DNA from 2 places in the Nocardioides pyridinolyticus genome. Region 2 is predicted to be linked to the other one. Evidence: predicted binding sites of a transcription regulator. Region 2 holds the regulator's gene; the other holds the start of a gene.
What was found. The regulator LexA, encoded in region 2, represses DNA repair genes until DNA is damaged. The targets are predictions, from matches to a motif close to TCGAACANNTGTTCGA.

Region 1: a site for LexA is predicted at 2,771-2,786, ahead of ACYQ0U_RS06355 (SAV_6107 family HEPN domain-containing protein). Genes of this name have one in related genera too.

What each region holds. Positions count from the first base shown of each region.
Region 1 is NZ_BAAIFY010000005.1:91,841-100,990, reverse strand. Features, by position in the region: gene ACYQ0U_RS06380 (phytoene desaturase family protein) at 1-228, opposite strand, end outside; gene ACYQ0U_RS06375 (ATP-grasp domain-containing protein) at 247-1,392, opposite strand; gene ACYQ0U_RS06370 (ArsC/Spx/MgsR family protein) at 1,379-1,735, opposite strand; gene ACYQ0U_RS06365 (YbaK/EbsC family protein) at 1,735-2,208, opposite strand; gene ACYQ0U_RS06360 (hypothetical protein) at 2,262-2,708, shown strand; gene ACYQ0U_RS06355 (SAV_6107 family HEPN domain-containing protein) at 2,892-3,323, shown strand; gene ACYQ0U_RS06350 (class I SAM-dependent methyltransferase) at 3,349-4,065, shown strand; gene ACYQ0U_RS06345 (DUF3040 domain-containing protein) at 4,211-4,645, shown strand; gene ACYQ0U_RS06340 (transglutaminase TgpA family protein) at 4,663-7,071, opposite strand; gene ACYQ0U_RS06335 (DUF58 domain-containing protein) at 7,068-8,339, opposite strand; gene ACYQ0U_RS06330 (AAA family ATPase) at 8,349-9,150, opposite strand, start outside.
Region 2 is NZ_BAAIFY010000015.1:54,709-63,858, reverse strand. Features, by position in the region: gene ACYQ0U_RS14140 (vitamin B12-dependent ribonucleotide reductase) at 1-1,101, opposite strand, end outside; gene nrdR (transcriptional regulator NrdR) at 1,237-1,713, opposite strand; gene ACYQ0U_RS14130 (sigma-70 family RNA polymerase sigma factor) at 2,323-3,072, shown strand; gene ACYQ0U_RS14125 (hypothetical protein) at 3,122-3,463, shown strand; gene ACYQ0U_RS14120 (LysM peptidoglycan-binding domain-containing protein) at 3,595-3,945, opposite strand; gene lexA (transcriptional repressor LexA) at 4,209-4,937, shown strand; gene ACYQ0U_RS14110 (phosphatase PAP2 family protein) at 5,038-5,862, shown strand; gene ACYQ0U_RS14105 (alkaline phosphatase D family protein) at 5,866-7,527, shown strand; gene ACYQ0U_RS14100 (alkaline phosphatase family protein) at 7,524-8,777, shown strand; gene ACYQ0U_RS14095 (MXAN_6640 family putative metalloprotease) at 8,785-9,150, shown strand, end outside.

The sequences.
Region 1 (9,150 bases), on a different contig from region 2:
CTCGCGCTCGAGCGGGCGACCGGACTTGCGGAACAGGTCCCGCACCACGGCGGGCAGCAGCGTGTGGCTCGGGCCGGCGTCCCACGTGAAGCCGTCCCGGCTGACCGAGGAGAGCGCGCCGCCCAGCGTCGTCCCGCGCTCGACGAGGGTCACCTCGTGGCCGAGCTTGGCCAGCCGGGCGGCGGACGCGAGCCCGCCGAAGCCACCTCCGACCACCACGATGCGCACGGGGGAACCCTAGTGACCCTAGCGACGCAGCTCGGGCGCCGCCTCGAGGTGCGGCTCGCGCGCGGCGAGGTACGCCGCCAGGCGGCTGCCCGGCGGCAGGTGGACGGGCTTGGCGCCCACCACCTCGGCCCGGCGGGCCGCGTCCATGGCGGGCACGAGCTCCTCGACGTCCGCGACGGTGGCGCCGGTGTCGACCCCGGCGAGCAGGTTGGCCTGGAGCAGCTGGAAGAAGTCCGCGGCGACGCGGGTCAGCAGGGTCGCTCCGGCCGACAGGCGGGAGTTGAGCTCGGTGGGCAGGAACCCGTCGGCGGTCAGCACGCCGTCGACGCCGAACGCGCCGCGGTAGCCGTGCGCGGCACGGAGGTGCTCGCCGACCCGGCGCGCCACGTCGCGCAGGTGCTCCCGGTCGGCCGCGGGCGGGTCCCAGGTGCTGGCCAGGCCGCCGTAGACGAACGTCCGCGCGGTCCGGTCGCGCAGCACCGCGATCTCGACCGGGCGCAGCACCGCGGTCCCGTCGGCGAGCGCGAACCCGTGGATCGAGCAGGGCACGCCGTCGAGGAACGGCATCACCCGGACGCGCTCGCTGCGTGGCGCGAAGAACGCCCGGGCGCGGGTCTCGTCGTCGCGGTCGTGGACCCACCGGACGTAGTCGCCGCCGCCGGTGAGGCCGCCGCCGGCCCACACCGCGCCCAGCGGGCCGCGGACCTCCTCGGTCGCCTCGGCGAGGGCCCGCGGGGAGACGGGCACGACCCGGCTCGGCGCCGCCGGCACCCCGGCGGCCGCCCACACGGCGTCGGCGAGCACCTTGTCCTCCAGCGCCAGGAACGCGCTCGGCCGGCCGCCGGTGACCGGCCGGCCCAGCACGGGCTCGTCACTGGTCACGAACGGTGTGGTCCGGAAGATCCCGCGGCCCCCGGGGTCATGCGCCTCGACGGCGGCGACCGCCTCCGGGGACAGGGCCCGCAGCAGCCGGTCGTGGGTGCGCAGCACGTCGGTGGCGAGCACCGTCGGCGGTGCCGGGAGGTCGAGGACCAGGGTCCGGCAGCCGAGCCGGTCCAGCCGCTCGACCCAGGACGTCCAGGCCCCGACCGGTCCCGGTCCGAGCACGACCGGGCGACCGGCGTACAGCTCGGTCAGGAGGGCGAGGAGCTCAGGCCTCGGCATCCAGCACGCGCCGCAGCGAGTCCCCGTCGCGGCCCACGACGGTGGTGCCGTCGGCGGCGGTGATGATCGGGCGCTGGAGGGCCCGCGGGTGCGCGGCGAGCGCGGCCAGCCAGTCCTCGCGGTGGGCGGCGTCCCTCGGCAGGTCGATGCCCGCCTCCTTGGCCTCCTTGGCCCGCGCGACGTCCCAGGGCTCCAGCCCGAGGCGGGCGACGACCTCGCCCAGCTCGGCCGCCGTCGGCGGGTCGTCGAGGTAGCGGCGGACGGTGTACTCCACGCCCGCGGCGTCGAGCTCCGACACCGCCGTGCGGCACTTGGAGCAGGCGGGGTTGAGCCAGATCTCCATCACTCGACGTCCAGCTCGGTCGCGCCCGTCATGGCCGCCAGCTCGTCGTACGTCGTCGAGTACACCGCGGAAGGGTGCCCCGCCGCGGCCCACACCACGCCGTGCCTCCGCAACCACGGGTCGAGGTACGTCGGCACCGGTGCCGGGTGGGCGATCGGCGAGACGCCGCCGATGACCTGGCCGGTGTGCTCGCGCACGAACTCCGGTGTGGCCCGCTTCAGCTTCGCGACGCCGAGCTCCGCGGCCACCTTGGCGGTGTCGACCCGGTGGGCGCCGGAGGTCAGGATCAGGACGGGGGAGCCGTCGGCGTCGAAGAGCAGGCTGTTGGCGATCGCCCCGACCTCGCAGCCCAGCGCCTCCGCGGCGAGGGCGGCGGTGTGCACGGAGTCGGGAAGCACCACGATCTCGCCGGTGCCACCCCGACTGTCGTGCTCGTCACGGAACCGTTTGATCGACGGATGCTCGGTGGTCATGCGTCGCACCCTAGGGTGTGACGGGCACGCAGTCGGGGAGAGGAGCAGCGCGGATGGGCCAGCAGCGGTCGGTGGTGGTGACCGGAGCGATCTGGCTGAGCGCCGCCGCGATCGGGCTGGCCGGCCTGGCCACGCTGTTCACGATCGTCTTCAAGGGCGAGCTCGTCGACGACTGGGCCGCGGACCGCGTGGACGTCGGCTCGGTGACGCCGCCCGCGTTCGTTCCCGTCGCGGTGACGATGTTCTTCGTCGTCGCGATGCTGACCTTCGTCGTGCTCGCGTTCTTCCGGCAGGGCTACGAGTGGGCCCGGATCCTGCTCAGCCTGAACGCGGTCGTGCTCGCCCTCGCGACGCTCGCCGTGCTCCAGACCTCCCCGCCCACGCTCTTCCTCGTCGTCGCGGCGGTCTCCGTCGTCGTGGACGTCGCCGCCCTGGCCGCGCTCTGGCACCGGGACACCCGCGCCTTCTGCAGCGAGCCGGCCGACCTCACGCACCGCTGACGTCACCCCTCCGCGCGGCCCTTGACGGACTGTCCGGGGCCGGGTGTACCGTGATCCCGCGTTCGAACACCTGTTCGAACAACGCGCCTGGCGGGGACGACCTCGACCCCCGTCCCCGCCGGGTCCCTCTCGGGAGGGGCGCAGGCAGGGGTCTCCGGTCCGGGGTCGAGGGAGAGGTCATCGATGAACCCGTACGCCCTGCCCGCCACCACCCACGCCTACCTCGCCCGCGCGGCCGAGTCGCTGAGCGAGGCGATCGCGGCCCGCGAGGTGCCGGCCCGCTACGCCTGCGCCCACGTCGCCGCCCTGCGCGCCGCGGCCGCCCTGCTCGCCGCCCGGGCGACGCCCACGCCGGCCCGACGCCGGCCGCAGAAGAACGCCTGGGTGCTGCTCGCCGAGGTCGCTCCCGAGCTCACCGAGTGGGCGCAGTTCTTCGCGGGCGGCGCGTCCAAGCGAGCCGCGGCCGAGGCCGGGTCGACCCGGGCCGTCAGCGAGCGCGAGGCCGACGACCTGGTCCGGGACGCCGACCGGTTCCTGGCGGTCGTGGAGCGCTCGCTCGGCCTGGTGCCGCACGAGGCCGTCGCCGACCGGGCGCTGGCGGTGCGCGCCGGCTGACCCGGTGGGGCCTAGGGTGGTCGCCATGACGAGCGACCGCCCCAGCGAGCGCCGCAGCGCGGCCCGAACCTCCGTGGTCTGGGACGCCCTGCTGCCGGCCCTCGACGGCGCCGCGGACGTGCTCGACATCGGCGGCGGCACCGGCGGGTTCGCCGTCCGCGTCGCCGAGCAGGGCCACCGCGTCACGGTCGTCGACCCCAGCCCCGACGCGCTCGCGGCGCTCGACCGCCGCGCCCGCGAGGTCGGCGTGGCGGTCACCGGCCAGCAGGGCGACCTGTCCACGCTGCGCGAGGTCGCCGGCGCGGACGGCGTCGACGCGGTGCTGTGCCACGGCGTGCTCGAGGTCGTCGACGACCCCGCCGCCGGACTGGCCGCGATCCGCGAGGTGCTCCGTCCCGGCGGCACGCTGAGCCTGCTCGTCGCCCAGCGGCACGCGGCCGTCGTCGCCCGCGCGATGGCCGGCCACTTCGCCCAGGCGCGGGCGATGCTCGACGACCCGGCCGCCGGCGCCGGCCGCGCGGGCCACCGGTTCACCGAGGACGAGGTACGCCGGCTGCTCGTCGAGGCCGGCTTCGAGGTCGCCGCCGTGCACGGCGTCCGGGTCTTCGCCGACCTGGTGCCCGGGTCGCTGCTGGACCTCGAGCCCGGCGCCACCGCGGCCCTGGTGGAGCTGGAGCGCGCGGTCGCCGAGCGGCCCGAGTTCCGGCCGCTCGCGACCCAGCTGCACCTGCTCGCGCGCTGAAGGGCGCCGCCCCCGTTTCGGCGCGGCGCGGAACGGGCACGGTTCAGACACGAATTCCCGATCCCGCCTACCGTCACGACCGCCCCCCTGCCTAGACTGGCTGTAACCCGGTTGACACGATCGGCGGACGCCCAGGGGAGGTGCGGTGCCACTCTCGGAAGAAGAGCTCCGGCTGCTCGAGCAGATGGAGCGCGCCCTGGTCGAGGAGGACCCCAAGCTCGCCTCGACGCTGCGCGGCACGGCCTTCCGCCGCTCCGCCCGTCGCCGGGCGATCATCGCGGGCGCCTGCTTCGCCGTCGGCATCGTGGTCCTGATGACCGGTGCCGTCGCCCAGCTTCCGATCGTCGGCGTGGTGGGCTTCGTGATCATGCTGGGCTCCGCGACCGTCGCGGTCACCGCGCTCCGCGGCCAGCAGGCCGCCGCGGCCGACCCGCGCGCCGCCCACCCCAGCCACGGCTTCACCGTCATCGAGGGGGGCCGCAGCGGCAAGACCCGCCGCTCGCGCCGTACCTCCGGCCACTCCTTCATGGAGCGCATGGACGAGCGCTGGCGCCGGCGCCGCGAGGGCGGCGGCTTCTGATCCCCTGACGGGGTCGATCAGCTCGCGTGGTCCACGATCCCGCCGTACGGCGTCTCCACCGTGGTGGGTGCGGTACGCCGGGTGCGGCGACGGAGCGTGAGCACCGACCGCGGCCACCACGAGGCGCGCCGGCGGGCCGAGCCGGCGGCGCCGCCGGCGAGCGCGGCCAGCACGGCGCGGGTGTGGGCGCGGGTGTCGGAGCGTGCCGCGTCGTGGTCGGCCGTCGAGGCCGAGCCGGGGCGCGCGTAGCGCTGGAGCTCGAGCTCGTGCACGATCCGGTCGAGCGACTCGACGGCCTCCGGGGCGATCGCGGCGCCGTGCGCGGGGCGCTCGTCGGTCTGTGGCCCGACCGACGTGCCGAGGTGCTGGACGAGCCGGTGACGGGTCGCTCGCGGGGATCGGCCCTCGGGCCAGGGGATGCCGAGGTCGACCGCGGTGTCGCGCAGCTCGGCCCAGGCCAGCTCGGGGTCCCCGCTGCCGAGCCGGTGCGCGCGGCGCCGGCGGCGCAGCGTGCGGGGGAGCAGGGCACCCACGACGAGCAGCACCGCGAGCACGGCACCGCCGGCGACGTACCACCGGCCGTTGCTGCCGCCGCTGCCGGCGAAGTCGCCCGTGCCGGCGTCGGTCGGCTCGACCAGGGGGCGGTTGTTCGGGAGCAGGCTGGACTCGCCGGCGCTCGGCTCCGTGGACTCGGTGGGGTCGTCGTCCGGGCCCTGGCCGATCCTGGTGTAGGACGGCGCGTCGCCCGAGCGCCCGGCCGGCGTCGGCTCGAACCGCACCCAGCCGGCACCGTCGAAGTAGAGCTCGGGCCAGGCGTGCAGGTCGCGCGCGGTGTAGACGTAGGAGCTCGGCCCGGTCTGGGTCGGGGAGAGGAAGCCGATCGCGACCCGCGCCGGGATACCGAGCACCCGGGCCATGATCGCCATCGCCGAGGCGAACTGCTCGCAGTAGCCGGTCCTGCCGTTCTCGCCGTTCTCGTCCTCGCCGAGGAACTGCTCGAGCGCGTCGTACCCGCTGCCCTCGACCTGGTCGAGGGAGTAGTCGAACTCCTCGCGGAACCAGTTCTGGAGCGCGACGGCCTTCTCGAACTCGGTCTGCTCGCTGCCGGTGACCTCCACGGCCAGCTCGCGCACCACCGGCGGCAGGTCGTCGGGGATGTCGGTGAAGATCTCGCTGACCCGCCCGGACGGCGTGACCGACGTGCGCAGCCGGTCGGCGCTCAGCTCGAGGTCGACCTCGGTCATCGAGTAGCGCATCCCCGACGTCGTGAGGTCGTCGGGCACCGCGAGGAAGTCCATGGTGTCGTCGTCGTAGCGCCAGTCGCCGTCCGCGACCACCCGTGACGCGACGGTCGCGGTCGGCAGCCAGGTGGACCGGAAGGCGGGCAGCACCGTGATGTCGTACGCCGTCTCGCTGCGCGGCGTGTCCGGGTCGACGCCCTGCGGCGGCGGGAGCGTGCCGACGGCGCCCTGGTCGGCGGGCACGTCGCGGTCGCCGGGGCTCCACTCGACGTCGGTGAAGCGCGTGAGCGCGACGATGCGCAGGTACGACGGATCGGGGTCGTTGGTCGTCACGCGGACCAGCGGGCTGTCGTCGCCGGCCTTGAAGTCGCGGACCAGGTCGGCGGTCGGGTTGTCGATCGTGATGTCGTCGCTGCCGCCCGAGCCGGGGCCGAAGTCGAACACGTGCAGCCCCGCGGTCGGGATGAGCGCCGGCAGGAAGATCGCCAGGGCGGTCGCCACGCCGCCGACCGTGCCGGCGGTGCTGCGCACGGCGTGAGCGCCCGCGCCGTACGCGATCGGGTCGCCGGTCTCGCGGTCGAGGCCGATCGGCCGGCCCCAGCGCCGGACGGCGTCGGACTCCGAGAGGAACAGCATCGTGAGGTAGCCGGCCGCGGTCGCGGCGAACACCCACCACGAGAGCTGGCTCCCGACCAGGCTCACCGGGATGCTGTAGATCGTCAGCAGCGGCAGCCCCGCGAGCGGGACCTTGCGCCACGTGCAGGCGAGGAGGTCGACGAGCAGCAGGCAGGCCAGGCCGCACAGGATCATCAGCGCGTCGAGCGGCGGCGCCCGCGTCGGCACCGGGGCTGCGAACTGCTGCGCACTCTCCAACGCCTGGGTGAGCGCGCGGTGCAGCTCGATCCACCCGTCGTCGACGGGCAGCGGCGAGCCGGTGATGAGCAGCATCGCGACCACGCCCGAGGCGAGCACCTGGACGAGGACGACGAGCGGGCCCGGGACGCGCCACCACCGCAGCGCGATGCCGGTGCCGCCGACCACCACCGCGAGCAGCAGCAGGGGATTGAGGTAGCCGCCGGGCTCCTCGGCGAAGCCGTGCCAGGCGTAGAACGCGACCCACGTCGTCGCGGCCGCGACGACCGGGAGGAGGAAGGCGCCGGCGACGGTGCCCCGGCTGCGGTTCACCGGACCACCTCCTGGGCCGGCGAGCGGACGCGGGCACGCTGCGCGCTGGTGTGGCCGAGCTCCTGCCAGACGGCGTCGAACCGGTCGCGGGGACCCAGCGCGACCGAGCGCCAGCCCTGCCCGCCGAGCACCTGGGTGGCGGCGACGCCGGTCGGGGCCCCCGCCCACGCCTGGACGTCGAGCGCGACCGCGAGCGCCGAGTCGGCCTGGTGCTGCATCCGGCGCAGGATCGGCAGGTCCGCCGGGTCGACGTGCCCGAAGACCGCGACGGTGAGGCCGCCGTGCGCGCCCTCGGTCAGCCAGCCGGTGTCGAGACGGTTCTGGCCGACGTGCGAGACGACCGCGAGAGCCTCGAGCAGGGGAGCGGTGTTGAGGTCGGTGTCGCGCAGGTGCCAGGCGCTGCTGGGGTCCTCGCCGGTGGCGGTCACCAGCCGGACCGCGAACCCGCGGTGGCTCAGGTGCACGGCGATCGACGCGGCCGCCGAGACCGCGGCCTCCAGCGAGGACGCGATGCCGTGGCCCCGGTGCGCGACCGTGCGGTTGTCGAGGAAGAGCGTCGCGCGCGACTGCCAGGGCTGCTCCTCGCGACGCACCATCAGCTCGCCGACGCGGGCCGAGCTGCGCCAATGGACGCGGCGCAGGTCGTCCCCGCGGCGGTACTCGCGGACGGTGACGTCCTCGGCGCTACCGGAGGCGAAGGCGCGCGGCCGGTTGTCGCCGGAGCCGGTCCAGGCGCCGCCGAGCGGGATCTGGGGCAGGACCACGGTGCGCGGGGTGACGGTGAGCGGCACGGTCGTGCGGAAGGTCCGGCCCAGCTCGACCAGGCCGAACGGGTCGGTGACGCGGACCGACATGGGACCGATCTCGAACTTGCCGCGCACGTCGGAGCGGACCTGGTAGGTCACGGTCTGCTTCCAGCCCTTCGCGATGCCCTCGACCACGAACCGCGGGCGGGTGCCGAGCACGTAGGGCACGTGGTCCTCGAGCAGCAGCACGCCGTTCGGCGTGCGCCCGTCGTTGCTCAGCGTCAGCGTCACCCGCGCCGGCTGGCCGGCCGCGACCAGCTGCGGGGTGACCGTGCGGACCAGCGCGAGCCGGTAGCGGTTGCGGCCGACCACCCACGCCGTGAGCAACGGCAGCACCAGCACCAGGATCCCCACGCGGGTCAGCGCGGACTGGTCCAGCACGACCGCGCAGGCGATCGCGGTGACGCCGGCGGCCAGGAACGCCCGTCCGCGGACGGTGAGGCCGGCGAGAGCCTCCCTCATGCCACGACCTCAGCGCGCGCCGTCGGGGACGGGTACGCCGGCCAGGACCCCGTCGAGGATCGCGGAGGTCGACCGCCCGCTCATGGCGGCCTCGACGCTCGGCAGCAGCCGGTGCGCGAGCACGGGGCGGGCCAGGCGGTGCACGTCGTCGGGGAGCACGTAGTCGCGGCCGTCCATCGCCGCGACCGCCTTCGCGGCCCGGACCAGGTGGAGCGTCGCGCGGGGCGAGGCGCCCAGCGTGAGCTCGTCGGTGCGGCGGGTGGCGGAGGTGATGGCGACGGCGTACCGCTGCACGGCGTCGGAGACGTGCACCTGCGCGACGATCCCGATCAGCTTGCGCACCTCGGCGGCATCGGTGACCGGCTCGAGGTCGTCGAGCGGGTTGGCCCGCGTGTGCGAGCTCAGCATCGCCAGCTCCGCGGCCTCGACCGGGTAGCCGATCGACACGCGTGCCATGAAGCGGTCGCGCTGGGCCTCGGGCAGCGCGTAGGTGCCCTCCATCTCGATCGGGTTCTGGGTCGCGATGACCATGAACGGCGTCTCGAGCTGGTAGGTCGTGTTGTCGACGGTGACCTGGCGCTCCTCCATGCACTCCAGCAGCGCGGACTGGGTCTTGGGGGAGGCGCGGTTGATCTCGTCGCCGACGACGATGTTGGCGAAGACCCCGCCGGGCCGGAACTCGAACTCCCGGGTGTTCTGGTTGAACACCGACACGCCGGTCACGTCGGACGGCAGCAGGTCGGGCGTGAACTGGATGCGGCGCACGGTGCTGTCGATGCTGCGCGCCAGGGACTTGCTCAGCATGGTCTTG
Region 2 (9,150 bases):
CATGTACTCCGAGCACGGGTTGGACGCGGTGATCCGCCCGGTCTCGGGGTTGGTGTGCCAGTCGTTGATCGTGTCGTCGTACTGGAGGCCCGGGTCGGCGCACTCCCACGCGGCGGTGGCGATCTTGCGGAACAGGTCGCGGGCGTCGACGCGCTCGATGACCTCGCCGGTCTTGCGGGCGCGCAGACCGAAGTCGGTGCCGTCCTCGACGGCGCGCATGAACTCGTCGCTGACGCGGACCGAGTTGTTGGCGTTCTGGTACTGGACCGAGGTGATGTCCGCCCCGCCGAGGTCCATGTCGAAGCCCGCGTCGCGCAGCGCGCGGATCTTGTCCTCCTCGCGCGCCTTGGTCGCCACGAACTCCTCGATGTCGGGGTGGTCGACGTCGAGCACGACCATCTTCGCGGCGCGGCGGGTGGCGCCACCGGACTTGATGGTGCCGGCCGAGGCGTCGGCGCCGCGCATGAAGGAGACCGGGCCGCTGGCGGTGCCGCCCGAGGAGAGCAGCTCCTTGGAGGAGCGGATGCGGGAGAGGTTCAGGCCGGCGCCGGAGCCGCCCTTGAAGATGAAGCCCTCCTCCTTGTACCAGTTCAGGATCGAGTCCATCGAGTCGTCGACGGAGAGGATGAAGCAGGCCGAGACCTGCTGCGGCGACGGGGTGCCGACGTTGAACCAGACCGGGGAGTTGAAGGAGAAGTACTGGTGCGCGAGCAGCCAGGTGAGCTCGTGCTCGAAGGTCTCCGCGTCGGCCGGGGTCGCGAAGTAGCCGTGCTCGACGCCCGCCTTGGTGTAGGTCTTCACGACCCGGTCGATGATCTGCTTGAGGCTCCACTCGCGCTGGTCGCTGCCGACCGCGCCGCGGAAGTACTTCGTGGTGACGATGGTCGAGGCGTTGACCGACCAGAAGTCGGGGTACTCCACGCCGCGCTGCTCGAAGACCGTCTCACCGGTCTTCCAGTTGGTCTGCACGACGTCGCGGCGCTCCCACGTGATCTCGTCGTACGGGTGCACCCCCTCGGTGCTGAAGACCCGCTGGATCTTCAGCCCGGCGCCCGTCCGCTTGGTCTGAGCCGTGGCCTTGCCGCTCACCGTCTCGGTCATCCCTCTGTGTCCCGTCTCTCGAGGTTGGTGTTGCTCGATCAAAGCTGTTGCCACCGACAGTGGCCTCGTACGTGGGGGAAGAGGTGGTGCGCCCGGCGCGTGCAGCTTCCCCACTACACACGCCGGGCGGTCTGGTCAGCCCGTCGGAACGGGCTCGGTCGCGGTGACGCGCTCCGCGCGGAGGAGGGAGATCTCCTCCTCGAAGTCGTCGGCCGACTCGAAGGCGCGGTAGACGGACGCGAACCGCAGGTAGGCGACCTCGTCGAGCCGGCGCAGCGGGCCCAGGATGGCCAGGCCGACCTCGTGGGCCGGGATCTCGGCGGCACCGGAGAGCCGGAGCGCGTCCTCGACCTCCTGGCCCAGGCAGGCCAGCTGGTCCTCGGTGACCGGACGGCCCTTGCAGGCCTTCCGGACGCCGGAGATCGCCTTGTCGCGGGTGAACGGCTCGGTCGCGCCGGAGCGCTTCAGGACCGTCAGCTGCATCATCTCGACGGTGGTGAACCGACGCTCGCAGGCCGAGCAGGTACGCCGGCGGCGGATCGACCCGCCGTCGTCGGCGACCCGGGAGTCCAGCACCCGGGTGTCGGTGTTCCGGCAGTACGGACAGTGCATCGCGGGCCTCCCTCCCTCGGTCATGTCGTGCTGGCAACGGCCCCGGTGCCCGGACATGCCTCGGAAGCCCCTTCTCGGGGGCTCGCGGCTGTGGATATCGAGGGTTTCGTTGTGTACAACAAGCAGTCCGGCTGTGTGCTTCCAGATCCAGGCTGTGCACTAGATGTGGATAACTACATCCGTGTAACTACTAGATGTAGGGGTAACCGTACGCCCGGACCCCCCGGCATGCAAGTAGCTCCGAGAAGTTCCTCCAGCCGATCGTCTGCCGAGCGGAAATGCGCAGGTCAGAGGCCCGGCGGCAGCCAGGAGCGGCCCCCGCGGAGGGCGTGTCGGCGGACGTCGGGGGGCGTCAGCTCGCCGGGCTGGAGGCGTGCCAGGTGAGCCGGCGGACGGCGCCGGTCTCGAGGTTGCGGCCGACGTAGGTCATCGCCACGGGCGCACCCGCGGGATCGTGAGGACCGGGCCCGAGAGGCTTTCCATGGGGTGCACTGCGTCACAGCAATTCACCCCCGTGGGTGGTTTGTCTCTCCACCACCGACGGAAGGTAGTGGGGGCGTCAAGAAGTGGCGCCCACAACCGGATAGGGAGGCTCGACAGTTGTCCACGATGTCAGAGAGTCGTTCCGAGATCACTGCCCAGCTCTTCGCCGAGCACGCCGCCTCCGAGGGCGAGCGCGCCCGGATCGAGGAGGAGATCATCCGAGTCAACATGCCGCTCGCCCGGGAACTGTCCCGCCGCTTCCGGAACCGCGGCATCGCCGACGACGACCTCGAGCAGGTGGCGTACGTCGGACTGGTCAAGGCCGTGAAGGGCTTCCGGCCCGATCGCGGCGAGTTCCTCAGCTTCGCCGTCCCCACCATCCGTGGCGAGATCCGTCGCCACTTCCGCGACCTGGGCTGGACCGTGCGCCCGCCCCGGTCGATCCAGGAGACCCAACAGAAGATCGCGGGCTGCGAGACCGAGCTCTACCAGAGCCTCGGCCGCGCGCCGCGTCCCAGCGAGATCGCCGAGCACCTCGGCCTGGAGCTCGAGCAGGTCATCGACGCGCTCGGCGCCCAGGGCTGCTTCGCTCCCGCCTCCCTCGACGCGCCCGTCGGCGAGGAGGGGGACGAGACCACCGGCCAGCGGCTCGGCGAGCTCGACCACGGCTTCGACCTGGCCGAGGCCCGCGCGATGCTGGCGCCGCTGCTCGACAAGCTCTCGCGTCGCGAGCGGCTGATCGTCGAGATGCGCTTCTTCCGTGGCTGCACCCAGGCCGAGATCGGCGCGGAGATCGGGGTCAGCCAGATGCACGTGTCCCGGCTGCTGTCGCGCCTGGTCGCCCGCTTCCGCGAGGAGCTGACGATCGCGGCGTAGCCGGCGGGTGCGTCGGACGTCGGACCAGCCATCGGGGACAATGGTCCCCGTGGCGGGTTCGACGGGAGGCAAGCGCGCTGGGTCGAGACGTGGACCCCGCCGCAAGAAGCGGTTCCAGCCCGCGCTGCTGCTCCTGGCGCTGGGCATCACCGCCTGCGTCGTCGCCTGGGGCTACCTCGTGTACGCCGCCATCGACTTCGGCTCGACCGCGCGCAGCGGCAACGACGCGGCGTGGTGGTTCCTGGCGCTGGCCTCCGCCGGCGCGGTGGCCTGCCTCTTCGTCGGGCTGATGCTCGTGGCCCGGGTGACCCGCCGCCTCGGCATCACCCAGGCGCCGAGCAGCCCCAGCGACGAGCCGCGGCCGGTCGGTGGCCGTCGCGCCTCCCACTAGCGGCCCGTGAGACGCCGCGAGGGGCGGGACTCGCGCAGAGTCCCGCCCCTCGTCTTCCCCGGTTTCGCCCGGCCGGGGTCGAGGCGGCCGGGCGAAGTCTGTAGTTGTGCGGTGGCCTTCGACCACCGGCGTCAGTCGACCGGGACGACCAGCTTCTGACCGGCGACGACCATGCCGGAGTCGAGCGCGTTGAGCTTCGAGATCCGGTCGATCATCGCGCGCACGTCGCCGTCGTCGGCCAGGTCCGAGGCGATCCCCCACAGGGTGTCTCCGGCACCGACCAGCACCACCCGAGTGGGCTCGGGCGTGCCCGGCTCGTCGGTCGCGACGGAGCCGGAGGCGAGGAGGAACCCGACGGCGAGCACCGCGATCAGGGCGGCCGCGAGGACCACCAGTCGTCCGCGGCGGGTCAGCCGGACGGCGGGGGTGTGGTTGGTCGCATAGCCGGGGTTGACGGTCGACATCGTCATCGTGGTGCTCATCGTGGGCTCCTGGGGAAGTAGGTGGCCGGTCGTTCGTCCTGCGACCTTTCTAGAGGCGGCCACCGACAGTCCCGCGGGACCGGTCTGGACCGGGCTCTCGATCAGGTGTTCGATTCGAACGTGTGTACGACGGTAGAGCAGGTGTTCGAACGACGCAAGCAGCGACACGAACATTTGTTCGAACCGTCTCCCGACGCGTTCGCACGACACGCCGTTCGAACAGATGTTTGAACCCGGGCGGTCTGGAGGACTACCGTCACCCCATGGCCACCCAGAAGTCCACGAGCAAGAAGGTCTCGGAGCTCCCCGACGGCCCCCCGGACGCCACGGGGCTCACCCCGCGCCAGCAGCGGATCCTCGCGCACCTCAAGGACTGCATCGAGAAGCGCGGCTACCCGCCCTCGATGCGCGAGATCGGCGAGGCGGTCGGGCTGACCAGCTCCTCGAGCGTGGCCCACCAGCTCAAGGTGCTCGAGGAGAAGGGCTTCCTCAAGCGCGACCCCAACCGGCCCCGCGCCCTCGAGGTCTTCCTGCCCGAGGTGATGGCGGCCCGCCGTGCGATCTCGAGCGCGGAGGAGAGCACGGTCGACGAGACCGGCATCGGCGACGCCCGGCCCTCGGCGCAGTACGTCCCCCTCCTGGGCCGGATCGCGGCCGGCGGCCCGATCCTCGCCGAGGAGACCTACGACGAGGTGTTCCCCCTCCCCAAGCAGCTGGTCGGCGACGGCGAGCTGTTCCTGCTCGAGGTGCGCGGCGACTCGATGATCGACGCGGCGATCTGCGACGGTGACTACGTCGTGGTCCGCCGCGAGCAGACGGCGTCCAACGGCGACATCGTCGCCGCGCTCCTCGACGACGAGGCCACGGTCAAGACCTTCCAGCGCAAGGACGGAAATGTGTGGCTGCTGCCGCACAACCCTGCCTACGATCCGATCGACGGCACGCACGCCACGATTCTCGGTAAAGTGACGGCTGTGCTGCGCCGGGTCTGACCTTTCCCGTGCGATCGGGGAGACACCTGAGCAGACCCTGGTGTCGATTCCGGGTGCTTCCCGGATTCCTCGGGGAGGGTGCATGAACGAGGCTGGTGCTGTGAGCACAGCGCCGGCCCCCGTGCGGCCCCGGGCCCTCCCGGGATGGGCGCGCGCCGGCCTGGAGGCACTCCTGATCCTCGTGCTGTGGATCCTCTACAGCCTGGCCCGCTTGGTCGCCGACACGAGCATGGGCCCGGCCCTGGGCCGCTCGCGTGAGCTGCTCCATCTGGAGCAGGGACTCGGCATCCACTGGGAGATCCCACTCAACAACATCTTCGTGCACCACCCCCCGATCGGCCTGATCGCCAGCTACTGGTACGCCAGCCTCCACTACGTCGTCACGCTGGCGATCCTGGTCTGGCTCTGGCGCCTCGGCGCCGACCGCTACGGACCGGCCCGTCGCGCGCTGGTGATCGGCACCTTCATCGGGCTGCTGTGCTACATCGCGATGCCGACCGCTCCCCCGCGGTTCATCACCGGGTACGTCGACGTGCTCAGCCTGCACTCCGCCGACGGCTGGTGGGGAGCCGACGCCAGCGCCCCGCGCGGACTCGGCGGGCTGACCAACGAGCTGGCGGCGTTCCCCTCCCTGCACGCCGGCTGGGCGCTGTGGGTGGCGCTCGCCCTCCAGCTCTACGCCACCCGCCACGGGGTGCGCGTGCTCGGCTGGGTCTACGCGGTGGGCACGACCGTCGTCATCATCGGCACCGGCAACCACTGGGTGATCGACGCGGTCGTCGGCTGGCTGGTCATCCTCGCCGCCTGGGTGATCGCCCAGGCACTGGACCGCGTCCCGTTGGGCCGGGTCCCGCTCGACCGCCTCCGGCGCAGAAGAACACCGCGTGAACGAGCAGAACCCCAGGAGACCGTCGTCGTTGAGTGAGGCGTGACGACCCCTTTTCCCGTACGCCGCCGCACCGTCCTCGGCACCACTGCCGCCGGGACCGCGGTCCTCGCCGTCCCCTCGACGCCCGAGTCCTTCGCCGCGGCCGCCCGCAGGCGGATCTTCGCCCACGGCGTCGCGTCCGGTGACCCGCTGCCGGACGCCGTGCTCATCTGGACCCGCGTCAGCGCGATCACGGCGAAGGTCGACGTCACGTGGGAGGTCGCGCGCGACCCGGAGTTCCGCGACGTCGTCCGCCGCGGCACGTTCGTGACCGGCCCGCGGCGCGACCACACCGTCAAGGTCGACGTGACCGGGCTGTCGCCGGCGACGTGGTACCACTACCGCTTCCGCTGCGCCGGCGTGACCAGCCCGGTCGGGCGCACCCGCACCGCCCCCGCGGTGCACGCCGAGCCCGACCACCTGCGCTTCGGCGTCGTCTCCTGCGCGAACCTCCAGGCCGGCTGGTTCAGCGCCTACCGCGGCCTGGCCGCGCGCGACGACCTGCACGCGGTCCTGCACCTGGGCGACTACCTCTACGAGTACGGCCCCGGCGGGTACGGCTACGGCTTCGACAACGAGGACATCCGCAGCCACGTGCCCGCCCGCGAGATGGTGTCGCTCGACGACTACCGGCAGCGGCACGCGCAGTACAAGGCCGACCCGGACCTCCAGGCGCTGCACGCGAAGTACCCGTGGATCATCACGTGGGACGACCACGAGGTCACCAACGACCAGTACAAGGACGGCGCCGAGAACCACAACCCGGACCAGGGCGAGGGCCCCTACAGCCTGCGCCGGGCCCGGGCGCACCGGGCGTACGACGAGTGGATGCCGGTGCGCATGGACGGCACCGCGCGGCTGCGCGACGGCGACCGGCTCTTCCGGCGGCTGCGGTTCGGCCGGCTCGCCGAGATCAGCATGCTCGACCTGCGCAGCTACCGCGACGCCCAGGTCAGCAGCCCCGCCCCCCAGCCGGCGCCGGTGCCCGACGGCGATGTGAGCGACCCGGGCCGCACGATCACCGGCCGCCAGCAGATGAGGTGGCTCAAGGACTCCCTGACCCGTGGCCGGGCGCAGTGGAAGGTCATCGGCAACCCCGTCATGATCGCTCCCGTCGACTTCGGCACCCTCCCCGACGTGGTCCTCGACCCGATCAACGACGTGACCGGCCTCCTCCCCAAGGACGGCCTGCCCTACAACGTCGACCAGTGGGACGGCTACACCGACGACCGGCGCGAGGTGTTCCAGCACATCCGCGACCACCAGATCACCGACGCGCTGTTCGTCACCGGCGACATCCACTCCGGGTGGGCCTGCGAGCTCCCGTACGACGCGTCGACCTATCCGGCCGGCGCGTCCGCCGGCGTCGAGTTCGTGTGCTCGTCGGTCACGTCGAACAACCTCAAGGACATCACCGGCAACCCGCCCCGGACCACGAGCGTCGCGGTGGAGGAGATGATCAAGGCGAACAACCGCCACATCAAGTACCTCGACTTCGACAGTCACGGCTTCTCGGTCCTCGACCTGACGCCGGAGCGCGCGCAGATGGACTGGTACGTCATCGGCGACCGCGCGGTCCGCGACACCGAGATCACCTGGTCGGTCTCCTACGCGACCGAGACCGGCACCGGCCGGGTCGAGCAGGTCCAGGAGCCGGTGTGAGCCGGTCCTGGCGGACCGACCGCCGCACGTTCCTCACCGCCGGCGCCACCGGGCTGGTCTTCTCCACCGTCGCCGGCGCTCCGGCGTACGCCGCGCAGCGCAGCCGCAAGCGGGCCTACGTGCTCGTGATCGACGGCTGCCGCCCGGACGAGATCGACAGCGTGCTGACGCCCAACCTCGCGGCGCTGCGCGACGGCGGGCTGCGCTTCGCGCAGGCGTCGTCGATGCCGGTGATGGAGACCATCCCCAACCACGTGATGATGATGACCGGCGTCCGCCCGGACCGCAGCGGCGTGCCGGCGAACGCGATCTTCGACCGCGAGCTGGGCGAGGTGCGCGACATGGACCGCGCCTCCGACATCCGCAGCGACACCGTGATCGAGCGGCTCAACCGACACGGCCTGACCACCGGCACCGTGCTGAGCAAGTCCTACCTCTACGGCGTGTTCGGCGGCCGGGCGACCCACCGCTGGGAGCCGGCGCCGATCGTCCCGGTCAGCGGCCACGCGCCCGACGCCTTCACGGTCGAGGCGGCGCTGGCCATGCTCGACGAGTTCGACCCCAACCTGATGTTCGTGAACTTCGGCGACATCGACCGGATGGGCCACGCCGACCTCACCGGCACCTCGCTCCAGGTCGCGCGGCAGAGCGCGCTCGCCGACACCGACCGCGAGGTGCAGCGGTTCATCGACGCCCTGAAGGCCGGCGGCCAGTGGGACGACGCGATCGTCGTCGTGCTCGCCGACCACTCGATGGACTGGTCCACGCCGGACCGGGTGATCAGCCTGTCCGCCTCGCTCGAGGCCGACCCGCTGCTCGCCGGCCACGTGCAGATCGCCGACAACGGCGGCGCCGACCTCCTCTACTGGACCGGTCCCGCGCGCCAGCGGACGAAGGCGGTCGCGCGGATGCGCGAGATCGCCCGCGGCACCGAGGGCGTGCTCGCCGCCTGGGACCGGCGCACCGACTGGCTGCGGCTCGGGCCCGAGGCGGGCGACGTCGTGGTGTTCTGCCAGGCCGGCTGGCGGTTCAGCGACCCCGACCCGGTGACCGCGAACCCGATCCCCGGCAACCACGGGCACCCGGCCACCCGCTCCATCCCGTTCTTCATCGGCGGCGGCCACCGCGCCGTACCCAAGCAGACGGTGTCGTCGCGGGTCGTGCGCACCGTCGACGTCGCTCCGACGGTGGCGTCGTTCTTCCGGGTGGGGGCGCCTCGACAGGGGTTCGACGGGCGCTCCCTGCTCTAATGGCCGGGTGCGTCGCTCCCTCCTCGTCCTGGTCGGCCTGCTCGCCGTGGCCGTCCTCGCCCCTGTCATGGCGCACAGCGCCGTGCCGGCGCAGGCCGACGTCGTCCGCGGCAGCACCGGTCCGGGGCTCGACACCATGGAGCGCCGCGAGCTCCGCCTCGAGCTGAGCGACCTCGACGGCGCCCAGCGCTCCCGCACGGCCGCGCTGCTCGCCCGACCCGGCCAGAACCGTCAGCAGTGCTTCACCACGGTGTGCGTGCACTGGTTCACCACCGGCGCCGGCCGCGCGACCCAGGCGTACGTCGAGCAGGTGGCCGCGACCGCGGAGCAGGTGCTCGAGATCTACGCCGCCGCCGGCTACCGCGCGCCGAAG